2 regions of the Nitrosomonas ureae genome follow, and region 2 is predicted to be linked to the other one. Evidence: riboswitches for the same ligand, from Rfam matches in the RefSeq annotation. Region 2 holds a riboswitch; the other holds the start of a gene.

Region 1 (8,195 bases), 670 kb from region 2:
GAATCCGAGCGTATACTTCATTCCTGATTTCATTCTTTCCAATTGCATAACTTGTTATTAATTCATTCAATAAACTAATTGTCTCTCCATTTTTCGCAGACAGAATAAGCGAAAAATATTGATTATCGTGCAAATATCTTAAAGTAAATTGATAGTTTTGCATGAAAAGGTTAATTACAAAAAACCGACATTTTCACCTCATCTATCTTCGAAATTTACCTATTTTCTTCAAATGTTCGGTAACGAACAGACCGATCGGACGCTCAAGAGGATTATCTAGGTTCTAAGCCCAGTACTTGTTAATCCCAGGAACTTAGGATTCTATTTAATAAAAGGAGCAATATCATGATTCAAGTTAAAACAAATACAGTGATACCATTTGTTATCAGTACAGCATTTTTGCTAGCGAGTACATCCGCAATTGCCGAATATTCTCAGACGCAGAATAAAATAGATGACAGGCAAGACAAAGTACAGCAATCGCAATCCAATGCGTCTAAAAAGAAAAGTGAAGAAGAAAAAAGCGGCTCAAGTTCTTCTGAGAACCGTGATCGCGATACAAGCAGCTCGACCGGAACGGATAAGAAAAAAAATTCCCCCACAGATAAAAAAGGAAATTATTAATTTAGTTTCTACATGTTCAATAACTACTACTGAAAGATTTTGGCTGTAATTTCATTGTAGATAGTGACCACCAATCAAATATTTATTGTTTACAGGTTTACTGGGCATGCTTGGTTACAAAAATAAAAACTGAGCTTGTGCGGTGTTCTTAAATAAATCGTGTGTGTCACTCCTAAATGATTATTTGTCAGCAACTAATTTTTGTAACGGGTTGCCAACTATAGGTATAGGGGTTGCTATCAATTCGATGAAGTTTGAACTATGTATCATTTAGAAATAAGGAGAAAACACATGATTAGCTGGGCAGTTACATTTCTGATTATCGCTATTATCGCAGGCCTACTCGGGTTTTCCGGCATTGCGGGAACGGCCACTCAAATAGCATGGATTGCGTTTGTGGTCGGTATTATTATGGCTATCGTCTTCTTTCTGACTGGAAAACGACCTCCTGCCATTTGAAGTAGAAATTTATGCGCCATTCTGAAAAACTGATGAATTAAGCGCATGAGTCTTTGCTACGTTTAATTATGGATCTTCTGGAAACTGCTAAACATTGATCCCCAGTCTATAAGAGCCTAGCTGGTTTTATACACAAGCGTAATCTTCAGTATAACGCATTCCATTTCTCAGAAATCTCAGAAAATTACGCCAAAACTTTACTAAGCATTCTTGCTAAGTAGTTCACTATATCAAAGAAAATTTAATTTTTTATTTAAATAAAAAGAGAGCCTATTATGAAAGCATTAATTCTAATGATTACACTAATTACTATTACCTTATTGTCTGCATGTAATACTCTGAGTGGAATAGGAAAGGATGTTAAGAAGGGTGGTCAGGCAATTGAAAAATCGGCAAACTAAAACTTAGTTGCAGAAGTTTTTCCTGTATGAATCACGTTTCCTATCGCATAGATAGCAAAGATTTTTGCAGTATTAACAGTGAGCACCGCCACCTCAGCCGCCCAGTGATATGGATATCAAGAGTTCACTGATTATTTTTTTACATACAGAGTACTCTTATGTCGTCTGCTCAAGTAATTATAAGAACTAATCATTTGTTAGCTGCTTTACCTGGTAATGACTACAAAAAATTACTTGCAAGTGGTGTAGAAACCGAACTGGTCTTTGCAGAAGTGTTATATCACGCTGGCAATCCGATTTCCCATGTTTATTTTCCTACCACGAGCATTATTTCCTTAATCACACCAATTGATAATGACCGCAATCTGGAAATAGGGTTGGTTGGTCGTGAAGGTATGTTTGGCCTTCCCCTCATCTTGGCAGTTGATGTTGCTTCATGTAACGCTGTGGTTCAAGGGGCAGGTCAGGCATTACGCATATCGACACCTATATTTTTGCTACAACTTCAGAAAAGCGCCGCATTTAATCAGAAATTAAAACGCTATCTTTTTGTGGTGATGAGCCAAATTGCTCAAACGGCAGGATGTAATTTCTTCCATGTTATTGAGGCTCGACTTGCCCGCTGGCTTTTGATGACCCAGGACCGGGCACAATCCGATCATTTTTATGCCACACACGCATCCTTGGCTAATATGCTGGGTGTAAGGCGTGTTGGCATCACCAAAGCAGCAATTTCTCTCCAAAAAAGCGAATTAATTATCTACAAACGTGGAAATATCAAGATTCTCGATCGCGCTGGACTCGAAGCGGCCTCATGTGCATGCTATCGCATAGAGAAAGAAATTTACGAAAAGATTTTAGGCTAAAACAAAAAGCTTAGAATCAATCCAATATGGATTAAGATAAAGCTGATTCTAAGCATTAATGAGGACACACTTATGCGTTCTCATCATACCAGCTAGTTGTAACAACGTAATTTCCTGGAAAATTCCTGCAATGCGCCGATGCCACTCTCCTCGGCCAGCACACACCAGTTTTCTAGATCCTTTACCAGTTGCTCCGTGGAGGTGGTAGAACTACTCCACAAGGCAACAAGATTTTGTCGCATTGAGTAGATAGTGCTCAACAATTGACTCGAATGAAGCGCCTGATCCAACGCCACCTGATCTTTCTCCGCCATCCGACCGACATCCGTTTGCAACCAATGTCTAACTGCTTCCAGCGCACGGGCATCTTGCAAACCTGGAATAGCTCGCGTGCTTAAGTTATGAATTTCAGTGATTGTAGGTTGATTCAGGTAGCTAGCGAACCTCGCTAGCACATCATAACGGTGGGCGATTACGGCTTTCAAAGTATCTACATCACAAGGAAATTTAGTCAGTTTAAAACGAATCTCGGGTGTCACTTTACATACGGTTGCTAAACCCAGCATCTCCAGAACGCGAATGTACATCCACCCAATGTCGAATTCCCACCACTTGTTGGAGAACCTGGCGGAAGTCACATAGGCATGATGATTGTTGTGCAGCTCCTCTCCTCCGATGATAACCCCCCATGGCAGTATGTTGGTGGAAGTGTTGTTCGTCGAAAAATTGCGATAACCATAATAGTGTCCAACACCGTTAATGACCCCGGCGGCGAAGAACGGAATCCACAACATCTGTATCCCCCATACAAGGAATCCGATTGGACCGAATAAAACAAGATCAAGTGTCAGCATAATGCCGATACCCAACACGACATGCTGCGAATATAAATTACGTTCGATCCAGTCATCGGGCGTGCCATGACCGTATTTGACAAGCGTTGCGGTATTCTTAGCTTCTATACGATATAGCTTGGTACCATCAAACAACACTTTGTTGAGGCCATGTACCTGCGGGCTGTGTGGATCTTCGTCAGATTCGCATTTGGCATGGTGTTTACGGTGTATAGCCACCCATTCTTTGGTGACCATTCCGGTGGTAAGCCATAGCCAAAAACGGAAGCAGTGGCTGACCATGGAGTGCAGCTTCAGCGCGTGATGTGACTGATAGCGATGGAGAAAAATCGTTACAGCTACAGTGGTCATGTGGGTCATGATTAGCGCAACTAACACATAGCCCCACCACGGAAGCTCAATCAGGCCAAGCTGCATAAATTGTTGCATAATAAATTAGATCCTTTACTCAAATTAAATAAAACTTCCCTGCTGTTCTTTATGCGTGGTTTTCATATTTTGAAGCCATGGCGAAGTAGTGCAATATGAAAAATCTATTCATCAAGAGAAGGCAAAACGCTGATGGGTTTCAATCTAACATAGCAGCGTTCCGCCGCTACCGACTTCCTCGCACAAATTAAACAATATGCTCAATCCGGGATCATTTCTGTGCGCTATCGAACATATTGATTTTTTTATATTTATTGAGAATCTTACGCGCTTTAAAATCAAAGTTATATGTTTGCAATATTAGAAGGTCCATATACAAGTAACTTCCACCAAATTGTCCAGTTACACGTCAGTTTGTTCTAAAAAGGTGCGGCAATTTGCCACATTGTAATTTTGTCAATATACAATAAAATTAATCATAAATTGATAAAGCCACCCTTGTCGCAAGATAAGCTCGGAAAGCCTACAGATCTCCATCACTGAGACCGCTGGGTTGCCTCCCTTGAATGATGGGAGTCACTGAATCGAGAAGCATCAAATCTATCGACTTCAGATCATCATTCACCCATGAAAGCCGGAAGCTACTGTTTATTAACTCAATATATAGTCAACGGCACACTGTAATTGGTTTAGAAGTATTCAATTATTATTGGAGATTCCAAATGAAAAAACAATTTGCAAGAATAACAAGTATGCTTATTTCAGCAGCTATCATTTCTATCACCGTGCTAAGTGCAAGCGCGCATGCTGCTGATGCCGTAGGATTTAAACCTTGGACTGGTGATAATAATGAGCTTAACTTGGGCAGCAGCATTTCTGCCACGGAAACCGGTCTACAAAGCGCATACTCGGACAATCCCGCTCTAAATAATTCTGCCTGGGCTCATACTGGAGATTGGTATACCTTTAAGAATAACAGTCTCGCAGATGTTGCCGTAACTGTTTCCGGAGATTCCGGTTTTGCTCCCGGGTTTACGGTTTGGGCCACTGGCGGTACCGAATTCGATGGTGGAACCACCGGCTTTGGCGGCGAACTCAGTGCGGCAGGATTTGGCACGCCACATTCCTTTAATGCAACTGGCGCGATGGGCGATGCGGGAACATTATGGATGGCGAGCGGTAATGGAGGCAACGTACTCGAAACTTTGGGTTATGCAGTTTCCGGCCCTTCGCACACCATTGGAAACGGGTGGGGCGAAACCATTCACACAGGGGCAAATGACATAAGTTTAACGAACACTTTCGAGAATGGCATTAGTGGCAGCACTGGAGCCAATTCCGCATCGCTTGTGTTCAATGACTTAGCGCCAGGGTGGTATGCCATGTACATCGGAGGTACTAACAACGCCACTGCAGGCGGAGCCTTTGAACTGCATATCAGTGCAGTGCCGGAACCTGAAACTTACGCGATGTTGCTCGTTGGTCTGGGTCTTGTGGCTTGGCGCCTGAAAAACCGCGGAAAAGCTTTGAATAACGTTGCAGCCTAAAATAGTAATAAAACAATAGCGGAAACGGAGCATTTTCCAGAATCGCTCCGTTTCTTACCGTGAAGAATAAATTCTTCCGCACGTACTCAAAACAAAACACGCAAGCAACTTGAAATTCCTTGAAATGCATGCTTAGGAGTAAGAATATGCCCAACATTATAAAAAAAATTATAAGCGCACTAACCAAGATAGGTTGCCTTACTTTTTTTACTGGGTCACTCCTGCTAGCGGATGGCTTTGGTCCTATCCCCATGTCCTTGAAAGGAGCACCGGTTCCCAATGTACCTGGCTTAGTAGGTGGCTCTGATCCCATTATTATCAATAAAAATAAAGCTCTAATACTTGGGAAGGCCTTATTTTGGGATATTAATGTCGGAAGTGATGGGATCGCGTGCGCTACCTGTCATTTTCATGCAGGTGCGGATCGACGCATTAAAAATCAAATTGCGCCGGCAGGTAAAAATAGTGAATTGCCAAAGGAATTTGAGCTTGCACGCGACGGCACACTACGTGGACCTAATGCGATCCTGAAGAGAAATGACTTTCCTTTTTATCAAACCGATGATCCGCTCAGCCCCACAGGCTCCGTTATTTTTAACAGCGATGATGTAGTATCTTCGTCGGGAACCTTTGGCGGTGATTATCGAGATGTCAAATCAATTGCGACAACAAATGATCAATGTAATCGCAGTTCTGATCCGGTTTTCCATGTAGGTACAAAAGGGACGCGCAAAGTTGAGCCGCGAAATACACCAACTGTCATTAATGCCGTTTTCAATTTTCGTAGCTTCTGGGATGGCCGTGCCAATAATATTTTTAACGGTAGCAGTCCTTGGGGAGATCGCGATCCTGATGCCGGTGTCTGGATTAGAAATGGCGATGGCACGGTTGCCAAAGAGCGTTTGAGACTCATCAATTCCTCACTCGCCTCCCTGGCCATCTCTCCACCATTGGATGACTCCGAAATGAGTTGTCACGGACGGACCTTTGCCGATCTTGGCCGTAAGTTACTGAATCGCAAACCACTCGAGCATCAGCGTGTGCACTGGAATGATAGCGTACTGGGTGGATTGGCGCACAGCACACCCAATAATTTACAAAAAGGATTAAATACGAGCTACCATCAATTGATCATGGAAGCATTTAATCCCAAGTATTGGGATTATATTCACACTGGCCCATTTGGCGTGCCACCGCTTAGCTCTGCAACGCATAGCACACCCTATCGTCAGGTAGAGGCTAACTTTGCCATGTTCTTTGCGCTTGCGCTCCAAATATATCAATCAACCTTGATATCCGATGACTCACCCTTTGATCGCAGCGCTGTGGATGAGCATGGCATACCCGTAAATTTAAGTGCATCAGCACAACGTGGCATGGATATTTTCCGTGATTCGCACTGCGCACTTTGTCATATCGGCCCTAACTTTACTTCGTCAGCTGTGGTAACCAATGGTATTTTGCAAAAATTAAATCCGCATGCTTTCGGTAATTCCACATTCCGTGTCAGTACTACAACTGTGGTAACCAGTCTATCGTTGACCGGCGGCATGATGTTTCAAGATACGGGTTTCTCTGGCACCGGTGTCACTCCGGTAGAAAATGATATTGGCTTGGGGGGCACTGATCCTTTCGGTAATCCTTTATCGTTCTCTGATCAATATTTACAGCTTCTGGGAGGCAACGTATCCGGGGTTGTAGATCCTTATGTTGCAAATGTAAGGCCTTGTGATCTGGATACGTCGATTGCTATCGAGAGTAACAATCCCCATCCTTTATTTTTCACACGTGTGGATGGAATACAAAGACAAAAGCAAAACACTGTCAATTGTTTCAATCCGGCAGGTATATTTATACCAACAATAAATGCCGCATTGACAGAATTGAGCAAACCCAAACGAAAAAGATTCTTAAGCGCCGCGAATGGCTCGTTCAAAATTCCTACTTTAAGAAATATCGAATTAACCGGGCCCTACATGCATAACGGCGGCATGGCAACATTGGATGAAGTATTGGCGTTTTATACGCGAGGCGGTAACTTTGCAACGCCTCCGAAAGAATTTGCCAAGATTTTTGCGCTGGTTGACTTGCGCCTCGCGCCACAGAAACGTACCGACTTACTCAATTTTCTAAAAAGCTTAACCGATGACCGGGTGCGCTATGAAAAAGCACCATTTGACCACCCGGAAATACGAGTGCCGCACGGTCATATTGGAGACAACTCATCAATCACCAAGCAAAACCCCATGAATGCGAGCCTTGCAGCTGATCAGTTTCTGGTTATTCCCGCTGTCGGAGCTGCTGGAAGAATACAACCATTGCAATCTTTTGATCGCTTCTTACAATAACACCATAAAAAGCGGATTATGCTGGGGTCTGTAAAGATTTCACATCGATAACCACAGATCTCGCATATAAAGGTTATCATGCTTTCGTAATTTCTCTTCAGTTTGGCGTATCGTGTTTACCCTTGTTTGCTCATGCTTTAGCCGCGCAAAAGCATTTTCTACCCAATGCCGATCTATACAAATCCCAACCCATAACAGACTCCGGAATAAAACATCGGTTTCTTTTATTTGGCTACAGCACTATATTTCCTTCCCCATTCATCCATCGACAGCAGGATGGTTTTAAGGGAATGCCCCAGCGGCGATAACGAATATTCAACGCGTGGAGGAATTTCATTGAAATTATTTCTGACAATGAGTTGATGTATCTCCATTTCGCGTAGTTGTCGGCTTAAAGTGCGGTGGGTAATTCCTGTTAAGCTCCTTTGCAGCTCGTTAAATCGCATCGTACCGTTTAACAGGTGGTGAATAATCAAAACCTTCCAGCGTCCCCCAATTATTTTTAACGTAACCTCAACGGGGCAACACACTTCTTTAGTTGGCATTTTTGAATCTCCCTGTTTTCTGACAGTATCCTTTTTGTGCGTACTTGTAATTTAATCCGAGGGTATTATTCTATTGCACATATAAAAAACTTTTTAGGATAACAATTATGCCAACAGAACCTGGAGTATCCATCAAAAAACTGTTGTCTATTCAGAAAAATGCAAATCAACACTGGGTCGGT
Region 2 (8,195 bases):
ATATTTAGCAGAACAACTGGAAGCACACTTCTTTGGTTCAGGTGCGGAACAACCAGCTGGCTATATTCCTTCAAAAAATTAATCATGAATTCTGACGGAGCATTCATGAATTCTGACGAAGCATTCAAATTTCAGTTATTCATATTACAATCATAAATACAGCCATAATCCAAAAAACCAATAAATGATTAAGTTAATAAAAATAATAACTTATTTTTGCACTGTATTTTCCTTCGGAAGCATTCAAACATTAAACGCCGAGATCGCATTTGAAGATCAAACTAAATCGGCTGGTCTCACAACTACGCTTCGAGCCGGTTACGGTTCAGCGTGGGGCGATTTCAATGGAGACGGTTGGCTTGATATCTGGGTTGGCAACCATACAAATCGACCTCAATTGTATATAAATAACGGCAATGGTACTTTCATCGAGAGGCTGAGTGAGTTTTGGGAAGGAGATTCTTTCCGCGATGCTCATGGCGGTGCCTGGGCTGATTTTGACAATGATGGTGATCAGGATTTGATTGAACTGTACGGAAACCGGGGAGGCAAAGCCGCCGACGATAAGGCATTTTATGTTAACCATACGAACAAGCTAATCGATGAAGCCATAGTGCGTGGATTAAATGATAGTTTTGGACGTGGCAGGACACCACTGTGGCTGGATTGGAATAATGATGGTCTGCTGGATCTCTATATGGTCAATAAAAAACGCCCGCTTGACGACCTCGGACCCAGCCGATTAATGTTGCAGGAAAAAGACGGGACTTTTAATGCCGCGCCTGAAATGACGAAACAAACTATCGGAGAATTCGCTCAATTGGCTTACTTCGATTCTGCCGTACACCTGCTGACATCCGGTTGGGTATTTTATCCCCAGGACCTATACCGGCTAGGTGACACCACACCTTTACCTATACTCGAGGAACCTCGCTATAAATTCAAATACTTACAGGATACTGCGGTTGCAGACTTTGATGGAAACCTGGAAGATAATCTGTTGGTTTTGCATACTCCAACGGTAAGCTCATGGATACTGGACCCCAAAACCCGCCGGCAGGTTACTGTCGATGCACATGGAATATCGTCAATAGAAAAAGGAAGTCTGAATTTCTGGCTGCAAGGACCAACCAGATTGGCTATCCGAGTTTATGGCGCGTTTGATCCTTGGACTCCGAGCATGATACACGTCGGTGAGTCCGGCAGTAACTTAGCGGAGCTTGTTTCCGAGGTTGTCCGGGGTCAGCTTCGGTATTTCATCAAATTAAAGTTGGATGCCACCAACCCTGAGATGAGCGGTATCGTAAACTTGGGGCTGCAAACGCTCCCCGGCATTTATGTCGGTTGGGTGCCGCATATCGGACAATGGCGGGTTGAGATTCGCGGGGCGGATGCTTTTCGAGCAAAATTTGGAGCAATCGATGCTGAATTTGAGAAAGTAGTTTCAGATGGGCGTGAATTTTGGACTAAAGATCTTAGCAGCAAGCTGGTAATGCTATCCCGGCACGAAGGTGAATTTATTGTTGATGAAAATTTTGGCTATGAACTGACAGATTCGTGTCGCTCGGTGGCTGTTGGGGATTTCGACAATGACATGGATCTCGATGTTTACCTTACATGCGCTAATGGTCTGCGCAATCGACACAATGTCTTACTCGAGAATATTGACGGAACATTTGTGCTTGTGCCCGATGCAGGCGGAGCAAGCACCAGAAATATTGGCAAGGGTGGAAAGGTCAGCGTGGCCGATTATGACAATGATGGCTATCTCGACCTGCTAGTTACCGACGGAGGGGAACTTGAATATCCATTTAATTACGGACGCCAATTTCTCTTGCGCAACAAGGGCGGAAGCAACCATTGGTTGAAGATTGATCTTATTGGCTGCCAATCCAATCGCGATGGTATCGGTGCACGAGTTGTAGTCACGGCTGGCGGCAAACAACAAGCTCGTCTGCATGCGGGAGGAATACGCAATGGCGTTCAAGACGATCGCCGACTTCATTTTGGCCTGGCAAATAATTTAATTGCCGAAGCGGTGACTGTCGAATGGCCTTCCGGGGTTCATACAAGCCTTACAGATCTCGCTGCTGACAAGATTCACTTAATTCGGGAAGACCCAGGATGTGCACGTTTGTAATATAACGATTACATACCGTGTACAGGGAGTCATTCCTAGCTGCACACAGGTAAGTTCATCTATAAATCATTTTACTATCATCATTTCCGCCAGGAATGCCGCAATATCCGTGTGTCTCCCAGCCGAAATGATGAATAGAGTATCCTGTAGTAAGTGATGGGAAAACTATAAACACGCTTCAATCCACCAATTCTCACCCCATCTTCGTCCCAAAAACCGGGAATCAAATAATATATTGAAATTTAATCGCCGTAACTTATCTGTATTAACTCCACCTTTTGTAGCGACTGCCTCGATAGCAATTGACAAACATTTTTCAGAATCTATTAAATAGATACAATACGGGTAATTCGCGAAATATTCTCGCCTTACAATCATTATCCAAACATGTCGACTAACGTTCTAGATTCATCTCAATTACGTATTACTATCAATCCGGATTCACTGGGATTTTCCGATACATCGGAATTATTGCAGCGCCCGTTATCCTGGATTGGCCAGGAAAGGGCGGAAGTAGCTGCACGCTTTGGTTTAGGTATGATGCAGCCGGATTATCATTTGTTTGTCCTAGGAGAAGCGGGATCAGGACGCACTACCCTACTGCATCAAGCTATGACTAATACAGCAGCCGCGAGGCCTCCGTCACCGGATTTGTGCTATTTGTACGATTTCATTTCCCCAGAGAAGCCTTTGGCCTTGTACTTACCAGCCGGGCAAGGACGAATGTTGCGTCAGTCACTGTTACAATTTGCGAAATCGCTACCGACTGAAATAAACCAATGTTTAAATGGGCAAGATTTCAAGCTTAACAGTAATCACATTGAAAAAAACTTTAAAATCGCAGCTGATCAGGCTTACATCGAACTGGATAAGTTTGCCGAATCTCTGCATTTCACTATACATCGGGAAAACGAGCAGATTGTTTTTACCTTGTTGAATGAAAAAAATGAAATTCTTACGGCAGAAAATTTATTGAAGTTGCCCAAGATACGCAAGGTTGAAATAGAGCAAGCCGAGCAGGCATTGCGTGAAGCGATCGAACAGTATTTTGGCGAATTCAAACGCATAGAGAAAGAAAGGGACCATGCATTGACTTTACTGCAAAGGCGTCTTGTTCAACCTATGCTGAATCTTGCATTGGAGAACATCTGGAAAGGATTGCAGCAAGAATTAAAGCACAATGACCAGTTGAAGACTTTTTTTTCGCAGATAGAACTGGATATTCTCGATAATTTGATAGCGTTTCAGACAAATAATCTCGAGGAAGAAAAGCAGCAGACGGAATTAAATCGAATTTTCTCCCGTTATCAGATCAATCTGGTGGTGGACAACGCGGATGTACAAGGCGCACCGGTTTTTATCGAGGATAATCCTTCCATATCTTCATTGTTCGGTAGCATCGATTATCAATTCGAAAATAGCAAGCTGAAGACCGATTTCCTGCGCATTCGCGCCGGTAGCTTGCTAAAAGCGCATGGTGGGTTTCTTATGCTGCACCTGGATGATTTATTAACCGATGATTCTTTATGGATAAAACTGCGGCGATTTTTGCGCAGCAAGCGGTTGCAAATCGAAGAGCCCGGTTCATTATTGACTTCCAGTGCACCTATGTCTCTGGAACCCGAAGCGGTCGAAGTAAACGTCAAAATTATTTTGATCGGATCGCAAAGCGCATATTATGATTTGCAGGAAATCGATCCAGAATTCATGCGGCATTTCCGGATTAAAGTTGATTTCGCTGCAAGCTTTATCGCCAGCACGAAAACTTATCAAGCATCAGCGGTACTTGTGGCAAATGCCTGCGCTGCGGCACAACTGCCGCATTTCACAGCGACTGCGGTTGCGCGCTTGCTGGAAGAATCGCATCGGGAGGTGGAGGATCAAAAACGGCAGAGCGCTATCTTCGCCAACACCGAAATGCTGTTGCTGGAAAGTGCCGCATTTTGCAATTCACGTAACGGTCACAGGGTGGAAGTGGCAGACATTTCAGCAGCGTTGCAGGCACGTTTAATACGCCATAATTATCCTGACTTGCGTCTGCAAGAAACTATTCTTGAGGGTGAAATCGCTATAGCAGTGCATGGAATAGAAGTAGGTCAACTTAATGCACTGACGCAGATTGATTTGGGCGATCACAGTTTTGGCACCCCTGTGCGTATTACCGCGCGCGCATTCGCGGGAGAGGATGGGGTGGTCAATATTGCCCGGGAAGTAGATATGTCTGGTCCAATTCATGATAAAGGCATGTTGATACTGCAAAACTATCTGACCGGATTGTTTGCCCATATTGCGCCACTCGCACTAAGCGCATCGATTGTATTTGAGCAGGAATATACCAACATCGAAGGAGACTCTGCGTCTTGCGCGGAATTCTACGCACTGTTGTCGTCGTTATCAGGGGTGCCGTTAAAACAAAGTATTGCGGTAACAGGTGCTTTGAATCAATACGGTGAAATCTTGCCGGTAGGAGGCATTAATGACAAGATTGAGGGTTATTTCAGACTGTGCGAGAAAGTAGGTTTAACCGGTGAGCAAGGCGTATTGATTCCTTATCAGAACCGGTCGCATTTAATGTTGAATCACTCAGTTATTGAAGCCGTCAGGCAGGGTTTATTTGCAATTTATACGATGCAGCATGTTATCGAGGGATTGGCGTTGTTAACCGGACTTCCCACAGGGATTAGCACAGATAGTCCACCAAATGATTATTCTTCCGATACAGTTTTAGGTTACGCACAAAAAACACTGCTTACCTTCCGTCGTGCTTGTCAATTGTTACAACATCCTAGAAACGAACATCGACGATTACCGACACGATCGGGTAAATGATAGTAAGCAATCCAATTCTTCTATTCAATATATCTTTATCTCATCAATCTTAAAATTAACCAAGTATAGGTAATGATATACGACACTACAAAAAGAGAATTGCACACCTAGTTTGGTTCAAACTGATAAATCTTCAGGAAAAGCGTGGAAGTACTGGAAGAAAGTTCGCCTATGCTTTTATAGTATAGGCGAACTCGTGAACTTATCAGAAAAACTATTAATCAGCGCACGATGAATAAACTGTGGGGCAAGTAGAGTTTAGTCCTCCAACAGGATCGTTTCTTTGCTCACTCCAATTTAATACCTCCAACACCTGATCTTTATATTCCGGAACCCGTGACCAAAAAATGTAGTTTGCATGCAAGGTATCGCGGGCAAAAACAAGAATTTCGGAAACAGTAGGCACATAACCTGTTCCATCATTTCTCGTATTCTCATAATTTTTCCGCATAACCGTTGGGGCCATAGCCATCATGCCAGAAAAATCCGAATAATAATTATAAACTCCTTGGTTGGGATCGTATTGTGTAGCTTTAAAACTCAATCCATTTTCATCCTGGAAAGTATCCGGACCACTTAGCGTTGCTCCCATATCCCTGAGTTGGGTTACTAGTGAATTAAGAATTGGGCGTGGATAATTGACTTCCTGAATCGTCATTGTATTGGGAAAGAACAAGCGCATTTTCTGATTCACTTGAATCATATTCACATAAAATTCATCGGCTTGGACGCTTAATATGGGCTCAAGGGGCTGACCCATAGCACTTTCTATCATACCAATACCTTCAAAGTAAGGATGCGAATTATAGCGCTCTCCCAATGCCTTAAATAAGGCAATCAAACGATCACGCACTTGAGGATTCCACAGCTTAATGTTATACCCCCTAATAGTGGTTGAGCCATAATCCGAAAAAGGAAATTGCCCACCCTCGTATGCAACACCTTTCACATAGTCAGGCACGAGTTTCCAATTCGGATCAAATGATTTCGTTTGTACCTGAATGACCAGACGTTTATCCCTGGCAGTCAGTTCAGCGAGGCGCTTATCAATAGATGAGAAATCATATACACCTTTTGATTTCTCAAGCTCTGCCCATAGATAACGCATTTGTATTCCACGTAATGCTGGGGTTGCTTTGATTTCACTATATACCTGAGATAGATATGCAGAATTGTTATTGCCCCAACTCATGATTGTATAATAATGACCCGGATGCCATTTGACCGCAGCAGGGTCTGTTGTTGCAGCTGATACATTCAATGGAGCTAAAACCATACTGATAATAAGCAGTAATGAAGCGACTAGAATACGTGCCGGTTTAACTCTTATACTGGTGTTTGGTGTTATCGAATTGATAACCAATAATTGATCATTGGTTTTCATAAGTAATTCCTCCTTAAAGTTTAAGGTAGGAACTGCATGGATACGCTCTGAAGTCTTATTACTCGAGACTCGTCCGTCCTCATACATGAGTAAAACGAGTGGCGTTACCTGGCAGTCCTGCCATCCTGGGGCATTTGCCCTTTAGATCAGTGACTTTGCGTCCCCCGCTTTCGCAGAGTTTGCCTTTTTCATATTGCGACTTTGGGTGCGGTTATCGCTACCGTAGGATTATGTTCATTTGATTCCTCCTTTTAGTTTAGTTAAAAGGCAGGAACTGCGTGGATACGCATCGAAGTGGTATGGCTCGATTCGTTTTATTCACATGCGTGATTAAAACGAGCTGCGGTATCTGGCGGTCCTGCCATCATGGGGTGTTTACCCTTTAGATCAGTGACTTTGCGTCCCCTGCTTTCGCAGGGTTTGCCTTTTTCATCTTTCAATTCTCAATTGCTATTGCTATTGCTATTGCTATTGCTATTGCTGCAGCTGTAGATAGGTCTCCATATTTGAGAAACACTTGTTTAAAACACAAAATACATTATTCATATATAAGAAATTTAGTAATTTCAGCTAATACTTCCTATCTACGCTGTAACGCTCTAGCACATTAAAAACACAAGACTTCATCCCGTCAGTTTATCGGGAATATCATCGCTATTTCACACAAGATGAATAAGAAGCAGGGCAAACAGGATTCAATCCACCTGCATCAGTCGTCTTTTGCGCACTTTGATTTAATACCTCCAGTACCTGAAGGTAATGTGCTTCCCGTGTCCAAAAGATATAGTTAGCATTCAATTTATCGCGCGCAAAAGCCAGAATCTGAGAAACAGTTGGCACATAACCGCTTCCATCACCCTTCGTATTTTTATAATTCTTTGGCATAACCGTAGGAACCATAGGTATCAAGCCGGAGAAATCCTCATAGTAATTGTAAACTCCCTTATGTGGATCATATTTTGTTCCTTCAAAATTCAAGCCTTTTTCTTCGATAAAAAGATCCGGACTACTCAATGCAGTTCCGATATCTTTGAGGCTACCCACGAATGACGCGAGAATTGGGCGTGGATAATTAACTTCCTGAATCGTCATCGTATTGGGAAAAAATTGACGCATTTTCTGCTGCACAATGATCTTATTATTATAAAATCCAGCAATCTGAGCATTTGTGAGCGGTTCGATAGGCTGTCCAAAAGCAGTTTCTATCATGCTGATACCCTCAAAATTAGGATGTGAGTTGTAACGCTCTCCCATTGCCTTGAATAAAGCAACCAAGCGAGTCCGCACTTTGAGATTCCACAATTTGATATTACGCCCTCTTATTTCTGTACTGCCATAATCCGTAGTGTAAAATTCCCCACCTTCATATTCAGCTGTCTTCATATAAGTTGGCACAACTTGTCTTTTATTGAATGATTTTGTTTGCACCTGAATAACAAGACGCTTTCCTCTGGTGGATAATTCAGCGAGACGTTTATCGATGGATGAAAAATCATACACACCTTTTGCTTTTTCCAGATCATTCCAGAAATAACGAATCATCATTCCATTCAATGCCGGTGTTGCATCAAGCTCGCTATATACTTGTGACAAGTAGGTTGCATTATTTTTGCTGGAACCCTTTATTATGTAATAGTGCCCCGGATGCCATTTAACGGCCGTAGGATCCGCTGTTGCCGCTACTACGTTCAAGGGTACTAAAATCATACTGACAATAAATAATAGTGCGGCTACTAAAATATGTGCTGGCCTAATGCTCGTGCCGATAGTTAGTGTTTTCGAATTAATAATCAGTAATTGATTATTGGTTTTCATAAGTAATTCCTCCTTAGAGTTTCAAGA

The links. Region 2 has a riboswitch for cyclic di-GMP ahead of ATY38_RS07200 (hypothetical protein). Riboswitches for the same ligand answer to the same signal wherever they lie in the genome.
Region 1: another riboswitch for cyclic di-GMP. It lies ahead of ATY38_RS10240 (PEP-CTERM sorting domain-containing protein); the one in region 2 lies ahead of ATY38_RS07200 (hypothetical protein).

Annotation. Positions count from the first base shown of each region.
Region 1 is NZ_CP013341.1:2,238,436-2,246,630, reverse strand. It holds partial or broken gene ATY38_RS10260 (Crp/Fnr family transcriptional regulator) at 1-27, shown strand, start outside; gene ATY38_RS10255 (hypothetical protein) at 346-624, shown strand; gene ATY38_RS15520 (DUF1328 domain-containing protein) at 916-1,083, shown strand; gene ATY38_RS15515 (entericidin A/B family lipoprotein) at 1,377-1,484, shown strand; gene ATY38_RS10250 (Crp/Fnr family transcriptional regulator) at 1,643-2,350, shown strand; gene ATY38_RS10245 (DesA family fatty acid desaturase) at 2,443-3,621, opposite strand; cyclic di-GMP riboswitch class I at 4,055-4,134, shown strand; gene ATY38_RS10240 (PEP-CTERM sorting domain-containing protein) at 4,296-5,120, shown strand; gene ATY38_RS10235 (cytochrome-c peroxidase) at 5,267-7,468, shown strand; gene ATY38_RS10230 (winged helix-turn-helix transcriptional regulator) at 7,693-8,013, opposite strand; gene ATY38_RS10225 (pirin family protein) at 8,121-8,195, shown strand, end outside.
Region 2 is NZ_CP013341.1:1,569,106-1,577,300, reverse strand. It holds gene ATY38_RS07215 (oxidative damage protection protein) at 1-82, shown strand, start outside; gene ATY38_RS07210 (CRTAC1 family protein) at 185-2,140, shown strand; gene ATY38_RS07205 (Lon protease family protein) at 2,528-4,969, shown strand; gene ATY38_RS07200 (hypothetical protein) at 5,187-6,353, opposite strand; cyclic di-GMP riboswitch class I at 6,461-6,547, opposite strand; cyclic di-GMP riboswitch class I at 6,702-6,788, opposite strand; gene ATY38_RS07195 (hypothetical protein) at 7,008-8,168, opposite strand.